Regions from separate parts of the Cellulomonas sp. P4_A2 genome, predicted to be linked through region 2. Evidence: riboswitches for the same ligand, from Rfam matches in the RefSeq annotation. Region 2 holds a riboswitch; each other region holds the start of a gene.
The links. Region 2 has a riboswitch for S-adenosylmethionine ahead of AC1DUE_RS02355 (methylenetetrahydrofolate reductase). Riboswitches for the same ligand answer to the same signal wherever they lie in the genome.
Positions count from the first base shown of each region.

Region 1: it holds a riboswitch for S-adenosylmethionine, as region 2 does, so the genes downstream of both, AC1DUE_RS18800 (ABC transporter permease) here and AC1DUE_RS02355 (methylenetetrahydrofolate reductase) in region 2, are expected to answer to the same signal.
Region 3: it holds a riboswitch for S-adenosylmethionine, as region 2 does, so the genes downstream of both, AC1DUE_RS05375 (aminotransferase class V-fold PLP-dependent enzyme) here and AC1DUE_RS02355 (methylenetetrahydrofolate reductase) in region 2, are expected to answer to the same signal.

Region 1 is NZ_JBFUHG010000025.1:33,379-39,229, reverse strand. It holds gene AC1DUE_RS18815 (M20 family metallopeptidase) at 1-1,328, opposite strand, end outside; gene AC1DUE_RS18810 (rhodanese-like domain-containing protein) at 1,325-1,741, opposite strand; gene AC1DUE_RS18805 (NADPH-dependent oxidoreductase) at 1,771-2,589, opposite strand; SAM riboswitch class IV at 2,765-2,874, shown strand; gene AC1DUE_RS18800 (ABC transporter permease) at 2,919-3,917, shown strand; gene AC1DUE_RS18795 (ABC transporter permease) at 3,919-4,833, shown strand; gene AC1DUE_RS18790 (dipeptide ABC transporter ATP-binding protein) at 4,830-5,851, shown strand, end outside.
Region 2 is NZ_JBFUHG010000001.1:453,051-458,901, forward strand. It holds gene metE (5-methyltetrahydropteroyltriglutamate--homocysteine S-methyltransferase) at 1-1,607, opposite strand, end outside; gene AC1DUE_RS02355 (methylenetetrahydrofolate reductase) at 1,604-2,656, opposite strand; SAM riboswitch class I at 2,700-2,794, opposite strand; gene AC1DUE_RS02360 (hypothetical protein) at 2,870-3,085, opposite strand; gene AC1DUE_RS02365 (DNA-3-methyladenine glycosylase I) at 3,278-3,877, opposite strand; gene AC1DUE_RS02370 (TetR/AcrR family transcriptional regulator) at 3,874-5,112, opposite strand; gene AC1DUE_RS02375 (ATP-binding cassette domain-containing protein) at 5,194-5,851, shown strand, end outside.
Region 3 is NZ_JBFUHG010000004.1:125,432-131,282, forward strand. It holds gene AC1DUE_RS05360 (3-oxoacyl-ACP reductase) at 1-402, shown strand, start outside; gene AC1DUE_RS05365 (MaoC/PaaZ C-terminal domain-containing protein) at 399-1,265, shown strand; gene AC1DUE_RS05370 (DUF2568 domain-containing protein) at 1,623-1,973, opposite strand; gene AC1DUE_RS05375 (aminotransferase class V-fold PLP-dependent enzyme) at 2,243-3,637, opposite strand; SAM riboswitch class IV at 3,676-3,790, opposite strand; SAM riboswitch class I at 3,909-4,010, shown strand; partial or broken gene AC1DUE_RS05380 (DUF1737 domain-containing protein) at 4,004-4,183, shown strand; gene AC1DUE_RS05385 (rhodanese-like domain-containing protein) at 4,210-4,629, shown strand; gene AC1DUE_RS05390 (O-succinylhomoserine sulfhydrylase) at 4,626-5,851, shown strand, end outside.

The DNA of each region.
Region 1 (5,851 bases), on a different contig from region 2:
ACGTCCAGGACGCCGCCGGCGTCCTCGAAGTCCTGCCGCACCGCGGCACGCAGCGCCGGGTCGGCCAGATAGTCCAGGGCCGTGAGCGCGAGCCCGACGGCACCGTCGACGGCGGCGGCGTCCCCGCGAGGACCTCCGGCGACCTCCGCGAACTCGCGGGTGTGCAGGGCCACCTCCGGGTCGCTCACCGCGATCATCGGGTGGATGCCCGGGAGCCGGACGCTCACGTTCCCGAAGTCGGTCGAGGCCGCGAGTATCTCGGGGACGACGCCCCCGGCCAGCACGGTCCGCCCCTGACCGGCCTGGTGCACCGCCCAGCGCTCTGCGAGCGGTCCGTTGGTCCGGACGGGGAGCGTGAACGGGGCCGCGTCCCAGACCAGCTCGGCGGTCGTCCCGGTGGCCAGCGCGGCGCCCCGCGCGATGTCGGCGAGCCGCTCGGAGAGGTCCTTGAGGGTCGTCGGGCTCGCGGACCGGACGTAGTACTCGACGGTCGCGCGCTCAGGCACCACGCTCGGCCGCGTCCCGCCCTCGAGCACCACGCCGTGCACACGGTCGCTCGGCGGGATGTGCTGCCGCAGCATCGCGACCGCCTGGTAGTTCAACGCGACGGCGTCGAGGGCGTTGCGGCCCATGAACGGGCTGGCCGACGCGTGCGCGGCGACCCCGTGGTACGTGACGCGCAGCTGCCGCCGGCCGAGGAACGGGTGGTCGACGACGTCGAAGCCGAACGGGTGCACCATGATCGCCGCGTCGACGCCCTCGATGAACCCGTTGCGCGCCAGGATCTCCTTGCCCGAGCTGCCCTCCTCCGCCGGCGTGCCGAGCAGGAGCACCCGACCCGGCAGGTCCAGACCGTCGGCGACCGCTCGGACCAGCGCGAGGAACGCCCCCGTCGCGGCGCCCGCGATGAGGTGGTGCCCGCACGCGTGACCCACCCCGGGCAGCGCGTCGTACTCGGCCAGGATCGCGACGGTCGGACCCGCGTCCTCGCGAGCCGCGCCGTCGTCGGGCCCGGCCTTGGTCAGCCCCGCGCGCAGCGCGGTCGACAGGCCGTGCGTCCCCACCTTCGCGGGCACGCCGCGCGCCCGCAGCAGGTCCGCGATCGCCGCGACCGAGCGGACCTCGCGGAACGCCTCCTCCGGGTGGGAGTGGATCGCGTGCGCGACGTCGAGGAGGTCCCCCTGGCCGGCGCTCGCCGCGTCCCGCACGAGGGCGCGCGACGTCTCGTCGGCCCCGTCGAACGGGGAGGTCAGCGGGACGAACGACCCGCGTCGGCGCTCGGTGAGCGCGCGCAGCTCGTCGAGGAACGCGGTGGAGGGGGTACTCATCCGGCGGTCGGCTCCTCGGCGGGCAGGCCCGCGTCCTTCCAGGCACCGAAGCCGCCGTCGACGTGGACGACGTTGGTGAAGCCCTTGGCGCGCAGCTCCGCGGCCACCGGGCCGGACCCGCGCACCGAGCCGCAGACGACCACGATCGGCGTGTCCAGCGAGACGACGGGTGCGTGGTGCGTGGCCGCGGCGAGGTCGAACTCGTCGTCGATCGCGTACCGGTCGCCGACCGTGGCGCCGGGGATCGCGCCCGTGCGCGACCGGCCCGTCTCGCTGCGGACGTCGAGCAGGAACGCGCCCTCGGCGACGCGCTCGGCGGCCTCCTGCGGGGTGACCGCGGGCGCGAGCGCCGCGGCGTCCTCGAGGCTGAGGTGCTCGGCGGGGGCGCCCGGGCGGGCGGTGGTCTCGGTCATCGTGCTCTCCTTCGTCGTCGTGCCTGTGCTCATCGGAGCCGGAAACCCTGCGCCTCGAGCGCCGAGCGGAGCTGGTCGCGACCGTTGAGCGCCGCGGGGCCGGAGAGCCGGGCGAGCAGCCGGTCCGTCCAGGAGTGCGACAGCCCCTCGAGGGCGTAGAACTCGCCGATCCGCTCCTCGTAGCCGGCGACCGCGTCGGCGTGGTCCGCGTCGTCGTACACCTCGTGGTGCAGCACGGCCGACTGGGGCAGGCGCGGCTTCACGCGCGTGTTCTCGGACAGGTCGGGCCGCCCGACGACGAGCCCGAACGCGGCGAACACGTGGCGCGGCAGGTGGAGCAGTTCGGCCACCTCGGCCGGCCGGTTGCGCAGCGCGCCGATGTACACCGTCCCCAGCCCCAGCGACTCCGCGGCGAGCACCGCGTTCTGCGCGGCCAGCGCCGCGTCGACGAACCCGACGACGGCCGTCTCGAGGTAGTCCGCGCCCTCGGTCGGCGCGTCGTGGGCCGCGGCGATGGCGTGGGCGCGGCCGAGGTCGACGAGCCAGACGAGCAGCAGCGGCGCCTGCGTGATGTGCGCCTGGTTGCCCGCGAGCGCGGACAGGGCCGACCGGCGCTGGTCGTCGCGCACGGCCACGACGCTCCACAGCTGCAGGTTCGAGCTGGTCGCGGCGGACTGCGCGGCGGCGACTACGGCCGCGAGCTCGGCGTCCGAGACGTCGTCGGGCAGGTACCGCCGCACGGAGCGGTGCGCGAGCTGCAGCTCGATGACGTCGGAGGTGGCGACGTCGTCGGGTGCGACACCGCCGTAGCGGGCGTCGAGCGTGGACGGGAGGAGGGCGACGGACATGGTTCCCCTGGTGAGCGCGCTGTCGGAGTTCGCGGGGAGGGTGAGCCGCCCGGATGCCGAAGTCAACGAACCGTCGGCGACGTCTCACATCTCGGTCCTCGGGCAGTGCGTCCAGTCCGTGAGACGCAGCGGCGGATCGTTGACGACCCCGCGCCTCGTCCTTACCTTCGCGGCCGGTATCGAGTCCCGACGCAAAGCCCTGGTTGGTCGGGCAGCAACCCTTCACGTGACGGGGTGCTCCAGGTGACTACCCGGCACGGCGTTCCCGCCGTGCAAGCACAGACGACGGAACGAGGACCCCCGATGCGCGCCTTCCCCCGGGCCCCGCGATGAACCGCTACGTGCTCGCCCGCCTCGGGCAGGCGCTCCTCGTGCTCTGGGCCGCCTACACGGTGTCGTTCGTCGTGCTCTACGCGCTGCCGGGCGACCCGGTCTCGCTCATGTACGGCGGCGAGTCGTCGGACGTCACGCCCGAGCAGCTCGACGCGCTGCGCGCCCAGTACGGCCTCGACCAGCCGCTGCCGGTGCAGTACCTGACACAGCTTGGGGGCGTCCTGCGCGGGGACCTCGGCACGTCGGTGGTCCTGCACCGGCCGGTGACCGGCCTGATCGCCGAGGCGATCCCGCCGACCGCGGCCATCGCGGCGGCCGCGTTCGTGCTCGCTCTCCTGGTCGGCGGCGGGCTGGCCATCGTCGCGACCCTGGTGCGCAGCCGCGGCCTGTCCAACGCGCTGCTCGGCCTGCCCCCGCTCGGGGTCGCGATCCCGTCGTTCTGGTTCGGTCTGATGCTCGTCCAGTGGTTCTCGTTCCAGAACCCGATCTTCCCAGCGGTGGGCAACAAGGGGTTCTCCTCGATCGTCCTGCCGGCGGTGACGCTCGCGGTGCCCACGGCGGCGCTGATCGCGCAGATGCTCTCGCGCAGCCTCCAGCACAGCCTGCGCCAGCCGTACGTCGACACGGCCCGTGCCAAGGGCGCCGGCTCGGTGCGCGTCCACTTCCGGCACGCGTTGCGCAACGCCTCGCTCCCCGCGCTCACGGTGACCGGACTGGTCATCGGCGAGCTCCTGGCCGGGGCGGTCGTCACCGAGACCGTGTTCTCCCGTGCCGGGATCGGCCGGCTCACCGCGACGTCCGTCAGCGCGCAGGACATCCCCGTCGTGATGGGCGTCGTCCTGTTCGCCGCCGCCGTGTTCGTGCTGGTCAACCTCGCGGTCGACCTGCTCTACCCCCTGCTCGACCCGCGGATCGTGCGGCACTCGCGTCCACCGAAGGCCGCGGCCCCGGTCGCCGCGGCCGCGGTCCGTGAGCCCGCGACGGCGGGGGTGTGACATGACGGACCTTCTCGACGACCTCGCCACCACCGCCGCCGACCTCCCGGCCGACGCGCCGCTGGATCAGCCCGACGAGCAGACGCGCGGGCGGTTCGCCTGGGTCGGCGACCTGCTGCGCAGGCCCGGGCTCCTCCTCGCTCTCGTCTGGATCGGGTTCGTGCTCGTGGCGGCGTTCGTGCCGCAGGTGCTCGCGCCCGGCGACCCGCTCACCGGAGTGCCGGCCGACAAGCTGCAGGCCCCCTCGTCGGCGCACTGGTTCGGCACCGACCAGCTGGGTCGCGACCTGTACACGCGGGTGGTGCACGGCACGCAGCTGACGCTCGAGGCGGCGCTCGTGGCCGTCGGCGTCGGCCTGCTGGTCGGGGCCGTGGTCGGTCTGGTCGCCGGCTTCGTCGGTGGCGTGTTCGACGACGTCGTCATGCGCGTCGTCGACGTGCTGCTGTCCATCCCCGCGCTGCTGCTCTCGCTCGCGCTCATCACGGCGCTCGGCTTCGGGACGGTCAAGGTGGCGATCGCGGTCGGCCTGGCCAGCGTCGCGACGGTCTCACGCATCATGCGCTCCGAGGTCCTGCGTGTGCGCTCGTCGGTCTACGTCGAGGCCGCGCACGCCGGCGGCAGCCGCTGGTGGTCGGTCCTGTTCCAGCACGTGCTCCCCAACGCCTCGGGCCCCGTCGTCGTGCTCGCCGCCCTGCAGCTCGGCACGGCGATCCTCGCGGTGTCCGCACTCAGCTTCCTCGGGTACGGCGCTCCCCCGCCCGCGCCCGAGTGGGGTGCGCTGGTGTCCGGCGGTCGCGACTACCTGCGCACGTCCTGGTGGCTGACCACGCTGCCCGGCCTGACGATCGCGCTCAGCGTGCTGGCCGCGGGCCGCCTGTCGCGTGCCCTCGACCGGCACGACGGGGGTGGGGCATGACCTCCTCCGAGCGGCTTCTGACGGTCACGGACCTCGCGGTCGCGTACCGGACGCGTCGCGGCACGGTCCGCGCCGTACGGGACGTCTCGCTGCACGTCGACGCGGGCGAGACCGTCGCCGTGGTCGGCGAGTCCGGGTCCGGCAAGTCGACCACCGCCGCCGCGGTGGTCCGGCTCCTGGCGCCGGCGGCCGTGATCGACCACGGGAGCATCGACCTGCTGGGCCACGACGTGGTCCACGCCTCCCACCGCGACCTGCGCAACGTGCGCGGCGTCCTGGTCGGCCTGGTCCCGCAGGACCCCACGGTGTCGCTCAACCCCGTCACCCGCATCGGCGACCAGGTGGCCGAGGTGCTGCGCATCCACGGTCTGGCCGACCGCAAGAACGCCGAGATCGAGGCGATCGAAGCACTGCGCCGGGCGGGCCTGGCCGAGCCGGAGGTCCGGGCGCGGCAGTACCCGCACGAGCTCTCCGGCGGCATGCGACAGCGCGTGCTGATCGCGATCGCGCTGGCCGCCCAGCCGCGCCTCCTGGTGGCCGACGAACCGACGAGCGCCCTCGACGTCACCGTCCAGCGGCAGATCCTCGACCACATCGAGGACCTCACGGCCGGAACTGGGACGGGGGTCCTGCTCATCACGCACGACCTCGGCGTCGCCGCGGACCGGGCCGACCGCATCGTCGTGATGTCGCAGGGCAGGGTCGTCGAGCAGGGCACGCCCGACCAGGTGCTCGGCGCACCGAGCGACCCGTACACCCGCGCGCTGCTCGCTGCGGCGCCCAGCCTGCGCGGTGCCCGCACCATCGCCGCGCCGGTCCCGCCGACCGCCGTGCCGGCGCTCGAGGCGCGGCGCCTGACCAAGGAGTTCCCGCTCCCGCGGTCCGCCGGCGGGGGCACGCTCCGTGCCGTCGACGACGTCTCGTTCGTCCTGCCGCGCGGGCGCACCCTCGCGCTCGTCGGCGAGTCCGGCTCCGGGAAGTCCACGACCGCCCGCCTCGCGCTGCGGCTGGCGGAGCC
Region 2 (5,851 bases):
CCGTAGGACTGGACCCAGCCGTTCTGCGTCACGGCGAACCCGTCGAGGTTCTCCGCGAAGTACTGGACCATGTCGTTGCGCTCGGGCTCGCCGTGCACCAGCACGTCGAAGCCGATCTGCTCCTGCAGCTCGACGACGCGACGGATCTCCGCCTTCATCTCGTCGTCGTACTGCGCCTCCGTCAGCTCGCCCTTGCCGAAGGCGGCGCGCGCCTTGCGGATCTCGCCGGTCTGCGGGAACGAGCCGATCGTGGTCGTCGGCAGCGGCGGGAGGTTCAGGCGGGCGGCCTGGGCGACCTTGCGCTCGTCGAACGGGCCACGGTTGAACGCGTCCTCGGTGAGGGCGGCCGCACGCTCGCGGACCGCGGGGACGACGACACCGGGCGCCGTGCGGCGGCTGTTCACGGCGTCGGTCGCCGCGAGCAGCTGCTCGTGGATGGCCTCGCGACCCTCCGTCAGGCCCTCGGCCAGCGTGACGACCTCGACGACCTTCTCGTCGGCGAACGCGAGCCAGCTCTTCAGGGTGTCGTCGAGACCCGGCTCGTCGGTCGTCGTGTGCGGGACGTGGAACAGCGACGTCGAGGTGCCGACGGTGACCGCGGCGGCGCCGAGGCCCTCGAGCTGCTCGAGGATCGCCAGCTTGGCGTCCAGGTCCGCGCGCCAGATGTTGTGGCCGTCGATCACGCCGGCGACCAGGGTCTTGGTCTCCAGGCCGGCGACCTTCTCGGTCGGCGCGCTGCCGCGGACCAGGTCGATGCCGATGGCCTCGACGTCGGTGGCGGCGAGCACGGGGAACGCCGCACCCAGGTCGCCGTACGGGGCGGCGACGAGGATCGCCGGGCGGTCGGTGAGGTCCGTTGCCAGGGCCCGGTAGGCCTCGATGACGGCGGCGAGCAGCTGCTCGGCCGGCACCTCGATCGAGTCGGAGACCAGCGCGGGCTCCTCGATCTGCACCCAGGTGGCACCCGCGGCGGCGAGGTCCTGCAGGAGTGCCGCGTAGACGGGCAGCAGGTCCTCGAGGCGGTCGATCGGCGCGAAGTCGTCGGGCGCGCCCTCGGTGGACTTGGCCAGCGCGAGGTACGTGACGGGACCGACGATGACCGGACGCGTCAGGACGCCCTCGGCCAGGGCCTCCTTGAACTCCCGCACGGGGCGGTCGCTCGCGTAGCGGAACGTGGTCTCGGGGCCGATCTCGGGGACCAGGTAGTGGTAGTTGGTGTCGAACCACTTGGTCATCTCGAGCGGCAGGTCGTCGCCGCGACCGCGCGCCACGGTCGAGTAGCCGGCCAGGTCGAGCGTGCCGTCGGCGGCCACCAGGTCGGCGAAGCGTGCGGGCACGGCGCCCACGACGGCCGTCGCGTCGAGCACGTGGTCGTAGAACGAGAACGCGCTCGGGATCGCGGGCACGTCGGTCGCCAGGCCGAGCTCAGCCAGACGCGTCCGGGTCCGGCGGCGCAGGTCGGCGGCGACGGCCTCGACCTCGTCGGCGGACGACTTGCCCGCCCAGAAGGACTCGATGGCCTTCTTCAGCTCACGGCGCGGGCCGATCCGGGGGTAGCCGAGCACGGAGCCGGCGGGGAACTGTGCCGGAAACTGGATCTTGGTCATGGTATTTCAGTCCCTCGAGGGTCGGCGGTTGCCGTGACCTGCGGCCCGCTGGCCAGGTCGGGAGCTGTCCGAGCTCCGCCGTCGAGGTGTGCACCCTCGAGCAGGTCAAGTACGGCATGGTGCTGGTTGAACGTGTAGAGGTGGACGCCGGGAGCCCCGCCGTCCAGGACGCCGTTGACCAGGTCGACGCTCGCGCGGATGCCCCGGCGGTGGCGGTCGAGCTCGTCGTCGGCGGAGCCGAGCAGGTCGAACAGTCTCTCAGGCACCGGGACCCCGGTGAGCTCCTGCACGCGGTGCAGGCGGGCGGGATCGGTGGTCGGGATGATGCCCGGGATGATCGGGATGGTGACCCCGGCGTCGCGCGCGTCGGCGACGATCCCGAGGTAGTCGTCGGCGTCGAAGAACACCTGCGTGATGGCGAAGTCGGCACCCGCCTCCTGCTTGGCCAGCAGCGAGGCGACGTCCTGGGCGCGGGTGCCGCCGGTGGCGTGGTTGCCGCGCGGGAAGGCCGCGACCGCGACCGACAGCGGTCGGACGCGCGCGCGCACCGCCTGCGACGGGCTGTCCGCGCAGCGCTGCGCCTCGATCTGGCGCAGCAGCTCCACCAGCTCGCCGGCGGTCTGCAGGCCGTCCGGGTGGGCCACCCAGTCCTGCTGGTCGACGGGCGGGTCGCCGCGCAGCGCCAGGAAAGAGCGGACGCCCTCGTCGAGGAACTCCTCGACGATCGTCGTGATCTCCTCGCGGGAGGTGCCGACGCAGGTCAGGTGGGCGATCGGGTTGAGCGTCGTCTCCCGCAGCAGCCGGCGGACCAGCTGCCGGGTGGTGACGCGCGTCTTGCCCGAGGCGCCGTAGGTGACCGAGACGAAGTCCGGGTGCACCGACTCGAGCGCCTGGATGGTCGCCCACAGGCGCGGCGCGGCGTCGGGGTTGCGCGGCGGGAAGAGCTCGAAGGAGATGGTCGGCCGGTCGTTGGCGGCGTGGGGGCGCGCGGCCGGGGCGACGTGCAGCCCGGGCGTGCGAGGTTCCAGCGTCGCGGCGCTCACGGGCACGCCTGCGGGGTGGGGCAACGGTCGTTCGGGGACATCTGGGTTCACTCCATCGTCCCTGGCGGAAGCACCCACACCCTCGCAAGAGGGGGGTTGCTGCGGCGTCGTCGAGCCAGGTCTCTCGGCCGCTCTGGATGGTAGGCGCGATCGTAGACCGCCGACCACATGGTGGGCAACCACGCTCGATGGGTGAGACGAGACTGTCCCGGGGAGCGATCAGACCCCACGGCGTCCGCCGAGGGTGTTGTCGTCACGCCCGCGGCGCTGTTGCGGGACGTCGAACCACGAGGTGGGCGAGCCGGCCGGGACGAGCCGCAGCCCGTCCTGCACCGCGGCGAGGATGTCCACGTCCGGTGCCGGGGTTCCCGTCAACGCATCGGCCGCGGCGCGCACGTCGTCGTGCCGCCCGTCGGGTTCGAAGACGTCTGCCATTCTCGGCACGATAGTCGGCTGGTTCTCACCTGCCGAGATGGGTTCGGGAGCGTCACCCGGCAGGAGTATCGATCTCACCCGGCGCCACAGCACGCCCAGGACCCCGTCGTCCAGTGCTTCACCCGGGCGTACCAGTGCGTTCTGCCTGGTCAGGCGTCCATCTCTAGGGGCGCGGGGGGTCCGGAGCCTCGGCTAGGCACCCTGGGCGCTCGGACACGTGGCCAGGTGGTCGTCCACCACCCCGCAGGCCTGCATGGCGGCGTACGCGGTGGTGGGTCCGACGAACCGGAAACCGAGCGACTTGAGCTCCTTGGCGAGGGCCTTGGACTCAGGGGTGATGGCCGGGACGTCCGTCCACGTGGCGGGACGCGTCCAGCCGGAGCGGTCGGGGGCGTGCGACCACAGGACCGCGTCGAGGGAGCCGCCGTCCGTGTGCAGCGCGCGCAGCGCCCGGCCGTTCGCGATGGTGGCCTCGATCTTGGCGAGGTTGCGCACGATCGACGCGTCGGCCATCAGCCGCGCGACGTCGTCGTCGCCGAACTCGGCCACGACCTCCGGGTCGAAGTCCGCGAACGCCGCCCGGAACGCGGGCCGCTTGCGCAGGACCGTGATCCAGGCGAGCCCGGACTGGAAGCCCTCGAGCGCGAACCGCTCGAAGAGCGCGTTCTCGCCGTGGACCGGCTTGCCCCACTCCTCGTCGTGGTACTTCTCGTAGAGCGGGTTGCCGTCGCCGAAGCAGCGGCCGATGTTCGAGTCCGGCCGAGGCTCGGGAAGTGGGTCGGGGAGCGTCATGCCCCGAGTCTGTCTCCTCCGTCCGACACCGGACCGGCCGGATGCGGAGCCGCTCGGTCGAGCGAGGGCTGGGGTCGGCTCGACGCGACGACGATCAGCCGCTCGATGCCGTCGAGGATCAGCTGCGTGCCGAAGTCGAGGGTGTCCTCGTCGAGCGGGTCCCAGACGAAGCCGCCGGCGTCGACGGCGCGCAGCAGCGCGGGGTGCGAGGCGGGCGTCGCGAGGATGCCGATGAGCGTGCCCAGGTCGGGTGCGTCGCCCTCCGTGGGGCCGACCGCCGCGGTGCGTGCCTGCGCCGACAGCTGCTCGCTCACCCGCAGCTGGTCGAGCGCATGCGTGGAGAGCACGCCGATGGCGCCGACCTTCTGCGACTCGGTCAGCGGGGTGTCCTCGAGCGCCGCGAGCATGCCCTCCATCCAGGAGAGCCGCCCCGGGCCGATGGCGTGCAGGACCGTGGTCGTGCGGGCCAGCCACGGGTGCGCGCGCAGGATCGGCTGCTGGATCGCGAGGATGAGCTCGAGCCGCTCGCGCCAGCCCCCCAGCGAGGCGTCGGTGACGGGAGGCGTGCCCGCGGCGCGGTCGGACATGAGGCTCAGCACCTCGTCCTTGGACGTGACGTAGCGGTAGAGCGACATCGTCGTGAAGCCGAGCGACTCGGCCAGACGCGACATCGAGACGGCGTCCAGGCCCTCGGCGTCGGCCAGCGCGATGCCCGCGTCGGCGATCTGCTCCAGCGACAGGCCCGGGCGCGGACCCGGCCGCCCGACCGCCGGCGCTCGCCACAGCACCGCGATGCCGGGCGGAAGGTCGGCGGGCAGCGGCAGTTCGTCCGCGGGAGCGGTCGACGCGGCGACCCGGACCGCCTGCCGCCGGGCCTTCTCGGCGTCCCGGGCGGCCCGCTGCTGCGCGAGCGACGCGGTGCGCTCGGCGCGCTCCGCCTCGCGCAGCCGCGTGGCGGCCTCACGAGCGGCGTCGCGGGCGGCCTTCTCCTGTCGCTCACGCTCGTCGCGCTCGGCCTTCTCCCTGTCCTTGACGCGCTTGTCGGCCTCGCGCCGGCGACGCTCGACGTCCCGCGCCGCGTCGCGCTCGGCCTTCTCCAGGTCGCGCCGCGCCCGCTCGGCCTCCTTGGCCTCTGCGCGCTCGGCGCGTTCGCGGTCCTTGCGCAGCGCCTCGGCCTCACGGCGGGCGTCCTCGGCCTCGCGTGCTGCCTGTGGGTCGTTCGATTCCTGGCTCACGACACCTCCTTGACTGCCGATCCTACAAGTGTGTATGAAGTACACACACAGTTTACGCCATACACAAAAAAGGGGATCCCGATGAGTGCACCCGTCGTCGTCGCCCGAGGACTGCGCAAGTCCTACGGCGACATCACCGTGCTCGACGGCGTCGACCTCGACGTCGCACAGGGCGAGGTCCTCGCCCTGCTCGGTCCCAACGGGGCCGGCAAGACCACCACCATCCGCATCCTGTCCACGCTGCTGAAGCCGGACGCGGGCACCGCGTACGTCGCCGGCAAGGACGTGGTGAAGCAGGCCGCGGACGTCCGCGCGTCGATCAGCCTCACCGGGCAGTTCGCGGCCGTCGACGAGCTCCTGACCGGCGTCGAGAACCTGCGGCTCATGGCACGCCTCGCACACCTGGGCAAGCAGGAGGTACGCATCCGCAGCGACGAGCTGCTGGAGCTGTTCGACCTCACCGACGCCGGCCGCCGCGTGGTGAAGTCCTACTCCGGCGGCATGCGGCGCCGGCTCGACCTGGCCGTCGGGCTGCTCGCTCGCCCGCAGGTGGTGTTCCTCGACGAGCCGACCACAGGCCTCGACCCGCGCAGCCGCAACGGGCTGTGGGAGGTCATCCGCGACGTCGTCGCGACCGGGACGACCGTGCTGCTCACCACGCAGTACCTCGAGGAGGCCGACCAGCTGGCCGACCGGATCGCGGTCATCGACCACGGCCGGATGATCGCCGACGGCACGG
Region 3 (5,851 bases), on a different contig from region 2:
TCGCAGCTGGCGATCAACGAGGCGCTCCTGACCTCGGGCGACTTCACCGACGCACCGCGGATCGTCTCGCTCGCGTCGACCTCGGGCATCGCGGGCAACCGCGGGCAGTCCAACTACGCAGCGTCCAAGGGCGGCGTGATCGGCATGGTCCGCGCGACCGCTCCCCTGCTCGAGGCGTTCGGCGGCACCGCGAACGCGGTCGCGCCCGGCTTCATCGAGACCGAGATGACCGCGCGCATCCCGGCGATCACGCGGCAGGTGGCCCGTCGGCTGAACTCGCTGCAGCAGGGCGGCCAGCCGGTGGACGTGGCCGAGACGGTCGCGTTCCTGGCCTCGCCCGCCGCGGGTGGGATCGTGGGGCGCGTGCTGCGGGTGTGCGGGCAGAACCTGGTCGGTCAGTGACGGTCGTCGTCCTGCCCGGCGTGCCCGGGCTCGGCGGCCTCTACGTGCGCGGCGCGGCGTCGTCGGGACGACTGTCCGTGTCTCGCCGGCTCGACCGGGCACCGACCTCCTTGCCCGACGTCGAGTACGTCGTCCGGTCGGTCCAGGCCACCGCGGACCACCTGACCGAGTACCAGCACCTGCTCGGCGAGTCGGCGAGCGACGCCCTGCCCGCCGGCTTCGTGCACGTGCTGGCGTTCCCCGTCGCGACGGCCCTCATGGCGCGCGCCGACTTCCCGCTCCCGCTCGCCGGCCTGGTCCACCTCTCCAACCGGGTGGTCCAGAGCCGCGCCCTGTCGTTGGGGGACACGCTCGAGCTCCGGGCCTCGGCGACGAACCTGCGCGGTCACCGCACCGGCACGCAGGTGGACCTCGTCACGACGGTCTCCGCCGACGACGAGGTCGCGTGGCGCGGCGTCTCCACCTACCTGGCGCGCGGCGTGTTCCTGCGGGGCGAAGGTCCCGACGAACGCAGCGGGTGGACCGCCCCGACGCCCACCGGTCAGTGGGTGCTCGGCGCGGACACCGGTCGCCGGTACGCGGCGGTCTCGGGCGACCACAACCCGATCCACCTCTCGTCGCTGGCCGCCAGGGCGTTCGGGTTCCCGCGCGCGATCGCCCACGGGATGTACACGGCGTCGCGCGCGCTGGCCTCCGTGGGCGCGGCGCGGACCGACGCCTTCGACTGGTCGGTCGAGTTCGCCAAGCCGGTGCTGCTGCCGTCGACGGTGAACGTACGGATCGCCCCGTCGGACGGCGGATTCTCGTTCGCGGCCTGGACCAAGGTGCCGCACCTGACGGGTTCGGTCACGCCGCTCGGCTGAGCCGCGAGATCCCGTTGCTGACCGCCCGGAGACCGACGAACGGCCGCCGGGTCTCGGATCCCGCCGGCCGCTCGCCTTGGGACCATCCTGGTTCAGAGACGGTCCCGCCGCAGGGTGAAGCCCACCTGCGCGTGAGGTCGTGCGTCTGGGCCGAGCTCGACTCTTTCCACGCACGACCTGGGCTCAGACGCACGAGCTCGCGCGGCGGGTCAGGCGTCACGGTCGCGCCGCACGAGCTCGCGCTGCTGGTCAGGCGTTCGGGTCGCGACGAACACCGCGGCAACGCTCGTGCTCGCGGCGGGTCAGGCGTTGCGGTCGCGACGAACACCGCGGCAACGCACGAGCTCGCCCCAGAGGTCAGGCGTTGCGGGTCGCGACGAACACCGCGCCGCCGACCACCGCGAACGGGATCGCGACGAGCGGTGAGATGCCGGCCAGCAGCGCGACGACCGCCGTCGCGACGAACAGCCCGGTGGCCGCGGCCGCACGGGCCGTGCCCGCGAGTCGGTGGTCCGACCGCGGCGCCATCCAGCGGCTCCACACCGCGACGGCCACCACGACGAACGCGACTGCCAGGAGCAGGGACACGAGCGTGCTGCTGCCCAGCCGCCAACCGGCGACCGCCAGCAGAGCGATCATCGCCAGCTCGACGAGGAACGCCAGCACGCCGAGCACCCCGACCTGCTGCTGCGCCACGGGATCGGTCACGCGCCCATCCTGCCGACGAACCGCCCAGCGCCGCGACCCCGCTGCGCGCAGGCCGAGATCGACCCTTAGGCGCGAGATCGGCGCTCGGAACTGCCGATCTCGCGCCGAGAGGTCGCTCTCGGCGCCGCGCTCGCGCGCGGCCGGGCGCAGCGGGGTGGTCGCGAGCGCGGCAGTTCCGTGCGAACGCGGCAGCAGCAGGTGCCGCGTTCGACAGGAAGTGCCGCGTTCGCCGACGCCGAACGGTTACCGCCGGTGGCGCCGAGCCTGCGTCAGTCGTCGAGGGCCGGGCCGCAGGCGGCCGCGGCCGTGGCGGCCAGGTGGTCCAGGCCGTGGACGGCGACGAGCGGGCGGGTGTCCTCGACGACCGCCCAGCAGCCGTCGACGATCTCGTAGCCGGACGCGGGGCCGTCGGCGAGGTACTGCGTCAGGGCGGTGACCAGCCGGTCGACGGCCTCGCTCGTCGTGCCGACGCCGACGGACGCGCGGATCGCACCGTCGGAGGCGTTCAGGTGCGCGAGGAGCGGGTGGGCGCAGAAGCGGCCGTCACGGACGCCGATCCCGTGCTCGGCCGACAGGTAGGCGGCGACCAGGCCGGGGTTGTGGCCCGGGACGGTGAAGGTCAGGACGCCGACGGGCGGGGCAGAGTCGGGCCAGATGCGCGCGATCTCGACGCCGTCGATGGCGGACAGGCCCGCGACGAGCCGGGCACGCAGGGCGTCCTCGTGGGCGTGCAGCGCACCGGCCGGGAGGGCCGCGAGCTGGTCGCACGCCTCCGCGAGCGCGATGGCGCCGATGACGTTGGGCGAGCCGGCCTCGTGCCGGGCAGGTGCGGGCTGCCACACGGTGCGGTCCGTGCGCACGTCGCGCACCGCACCTCCCCCTGCGAGGTACGGCGCACCTGCGTCGAGCCAGTCGCGACGTCCGACCAGGGCGCCGGCCCCGAACGGTGCGTACGTCTTGTGGCCCGAGAACGCGATGTAGTCGGCGTCGGAGGCCGCGAGCGAGAACCCGCGGTGTGGCACCAGCTGGGCGCCGTCGACGGCGACGCGGGTGCCCTCGGCGTGCGCGAGGGCGATGACCTCGTCGAGCGGCAGCGACTCACCGGTGACGTTGGAGGCGCCGGTGACGGTCAGGAGCGCGTAGTGCCGGCGCGCGAGCTCGTCGCGAAGCCTGGACAGCGTCTCGGCGACCGTGCGGGCGATCGGCAGGATGGTGGTCGAGTGGCCGTGCCCGTCCGCGGAGTGCACCCAGGGCAGCAGGTTGGCGTGGTGCTCGATGTCCAGCACCAGCACCCGGGACCCGCTCGGGACGACTCGGGCCAGAAGGTTGAGCGAGTCGGTGGTGTTGCGGGTGATGATCGCGACGTCGTCGGGACGCGCGTCAACGAACCGCGCGATCGTCTGGCGCGACGACTCGTACAGGGCGGTGGACACCTGCGACAGGTACCCGGCGCCGCGGTGGACGGACGCGTACAGCGGCAGGACCTCCGTGACGCGCGCGGCGACGGCCTCGAGGGCGGGCGCGGACGCGGCGTAGTCGAGGTTGGCGTAGACGCGCTGCGTGCCGTCGACGAGGGGCACCGTGGTGTTGCCGCCGACGACGGGGAGCAGCTCGCTCACCGCGTCGACGTCCACACACGAGAGGCGCTCGGCAGTTGTGGTCATGATGGTCCTCCGACACAGAGGGGCACCGCCGTCGGTGGACCCCGCGCTTGCCGAGCCCCGGACGGAGCTCGGCCAGGTCGTCACCCGGGGCACCCCACCGCGGAGGAGGGTTGCCGGCCAGCGAGCCGGGGCTTGACGCTGGCGCTCATGACCTGAGAAGAGGGTCCCCGTCCCGCCGCGCACGTGTCAACGCACGATCGGATTCGTCTCGGATCGCGAGACTTCGATTCCACCAGTTGGATTCCGTCCGACGCCCGCACTAGCATCACCGGCACCATCCAGAGCGGCCGAGAGATCTGGCTCGACGACGCCGCAGCAACCCGCGTGCACGACAGTGCACGGACGAGGGTGCTACCGCCAGGACCGATGGAGGCTGTGCACGTGACAGAACGACTCAGGTACCGGCTGCTCAGCGGCACCGACGACATCGCCTTCTGCGAGCGCGTCTCGGAGGCCCTGGCCGACGGCTACGTGCTGCACGGCGGCCCGGCCGCGACCTACGACGGCGAGCGTGTGATCGTCGCGCAGGCCGTCATCCTTCCCAGCAACGCGACCCACGAGACGAGGCCCGTATGAGCTACGCCGGCGACCTGACCCCCCAGCAGGCCTGGGACCTCCTGACGTCCGACGGCGACGCGCTGCTGGTCGACGTGCGCACCGACGCCGAGTGGGCCTACGTCGGCATCCCCGACGCCGCGTCGATCGGCGGCCGCTCCGCGCTGGTCGAGTGGGTCTCGTACCCGTCGGGACGCCCGAACCCGCAGTTCCTCAAGCAGCTCGGCGAGCTCGGGCTCACTCCGGGCGACGGGCGGCCGATCGTGTTCCTGTGCCGCTCGGGCGTCCGCTCGGTGCACGCCGCGAACGCCGCGACGGCCGCGGGTCTCGGTCCGGCGTACAACGTCCTCGAGGGCTTCGAGGGCGACGTGGGTGCCGACGGGCACCGCGGGCACTCGGGCTGGCGCGCGGCCGGCCTGCCGTGGCGGCAGCGGTGAGCCCTCGGGTGCCGGGTCCCGGCGACTGGGACGAGAAGCGGGTCGAGCGCGGGACGCTGCGGCCGGACACCCTCGCCGTGCGCGGCGGGCTGGTGCGCTCGCAGTTCCAGGAGATGTCCGAGGCGCTCTTCCTGACGCAGGGCTACGTCTACGACGACGCCGCTCAGGCCGAGTCCGCGTTCGCGGGCGAGCACGACCGGTTCCTGTACTCGCGCTACAACAACCCGACGGTCTCGACGTTCGAGGAGCGGCTGCGGCTGCTCGAGGGCGCCGAGGCGGCGTTCGCCACCGCCAGCGGGATGTCCGCGGTGTTCACCGCGATCGCGGCTGTCGCCAAGTCGGGCTCGCGCGTCGTCGCGGCCCGGGCCCTGTTCGGGTCCACGGTCGTGCTCTTCGAGGAGGTCTTCGCCCAGTGGGGTGTGACCACCGACTACGTCGACGGGCACGACCTCGCGCAGTGGGAGGCGGCGCTCTCGACGCCGGCCGACGTCGTGTTCTTCGAGACGCCGTCCAACCCGATGCAGGACCTGGTCGACATCGCGGCGGTCACGACGCTCGCGCACGCCGCGGGCGCGATCGTGATCGTCGACAACGTCTTCGCGACGCCCGTCCTGTCGAAGCCGCTCGACTTCGGCGCCGACGTCATCGTCTACTCGGCGACCAAGCACATCGACGGCCAGGGCCGCGTGCTCGGTGGCGCGATCCTGGGGTCGGAGGAGTACATCCACGGACCCGTGCAGACGCTCATCCGGAACACCGGCCCGTCGCTGTCGGCGTTCAATGCGTGGGTCCTGCTCAAGGGCCTCGAGACCCTCTCGATCCGGGTCAAGCACCAGACGGCGTCGGCCCTGCGGCTGGCGACCTGGCTCGAGGAGCAGCCGGGCGTCTCGCTGGTCCGCTACCCGTACCTGCCCTCGCACCCGCAGCACGCGCTCGCGCTGCAGCAGCAGAGCGGCGGCGGGACGGTCGTGACCTTCAACCTCGCGGTGCCCGACGGCGCGTCGTCCGAGGTTGCCAAGAAGGCGACGTTCGGCGTGGTCGACGCGCTGCGGATCATCGACATCTCGAACAACCTGGGCGACGCGAAGTCGATCATCACGCACCCCGCCACCACGACGCACCGCAAGCTGGGCGCCGAGGGCCGGGCGGCCGTGGGGATCGGCGAGGCGACGCTCCGGCTGTCGATCGGCCTCGAGGACCCGGACGACCTGATCGACGACCT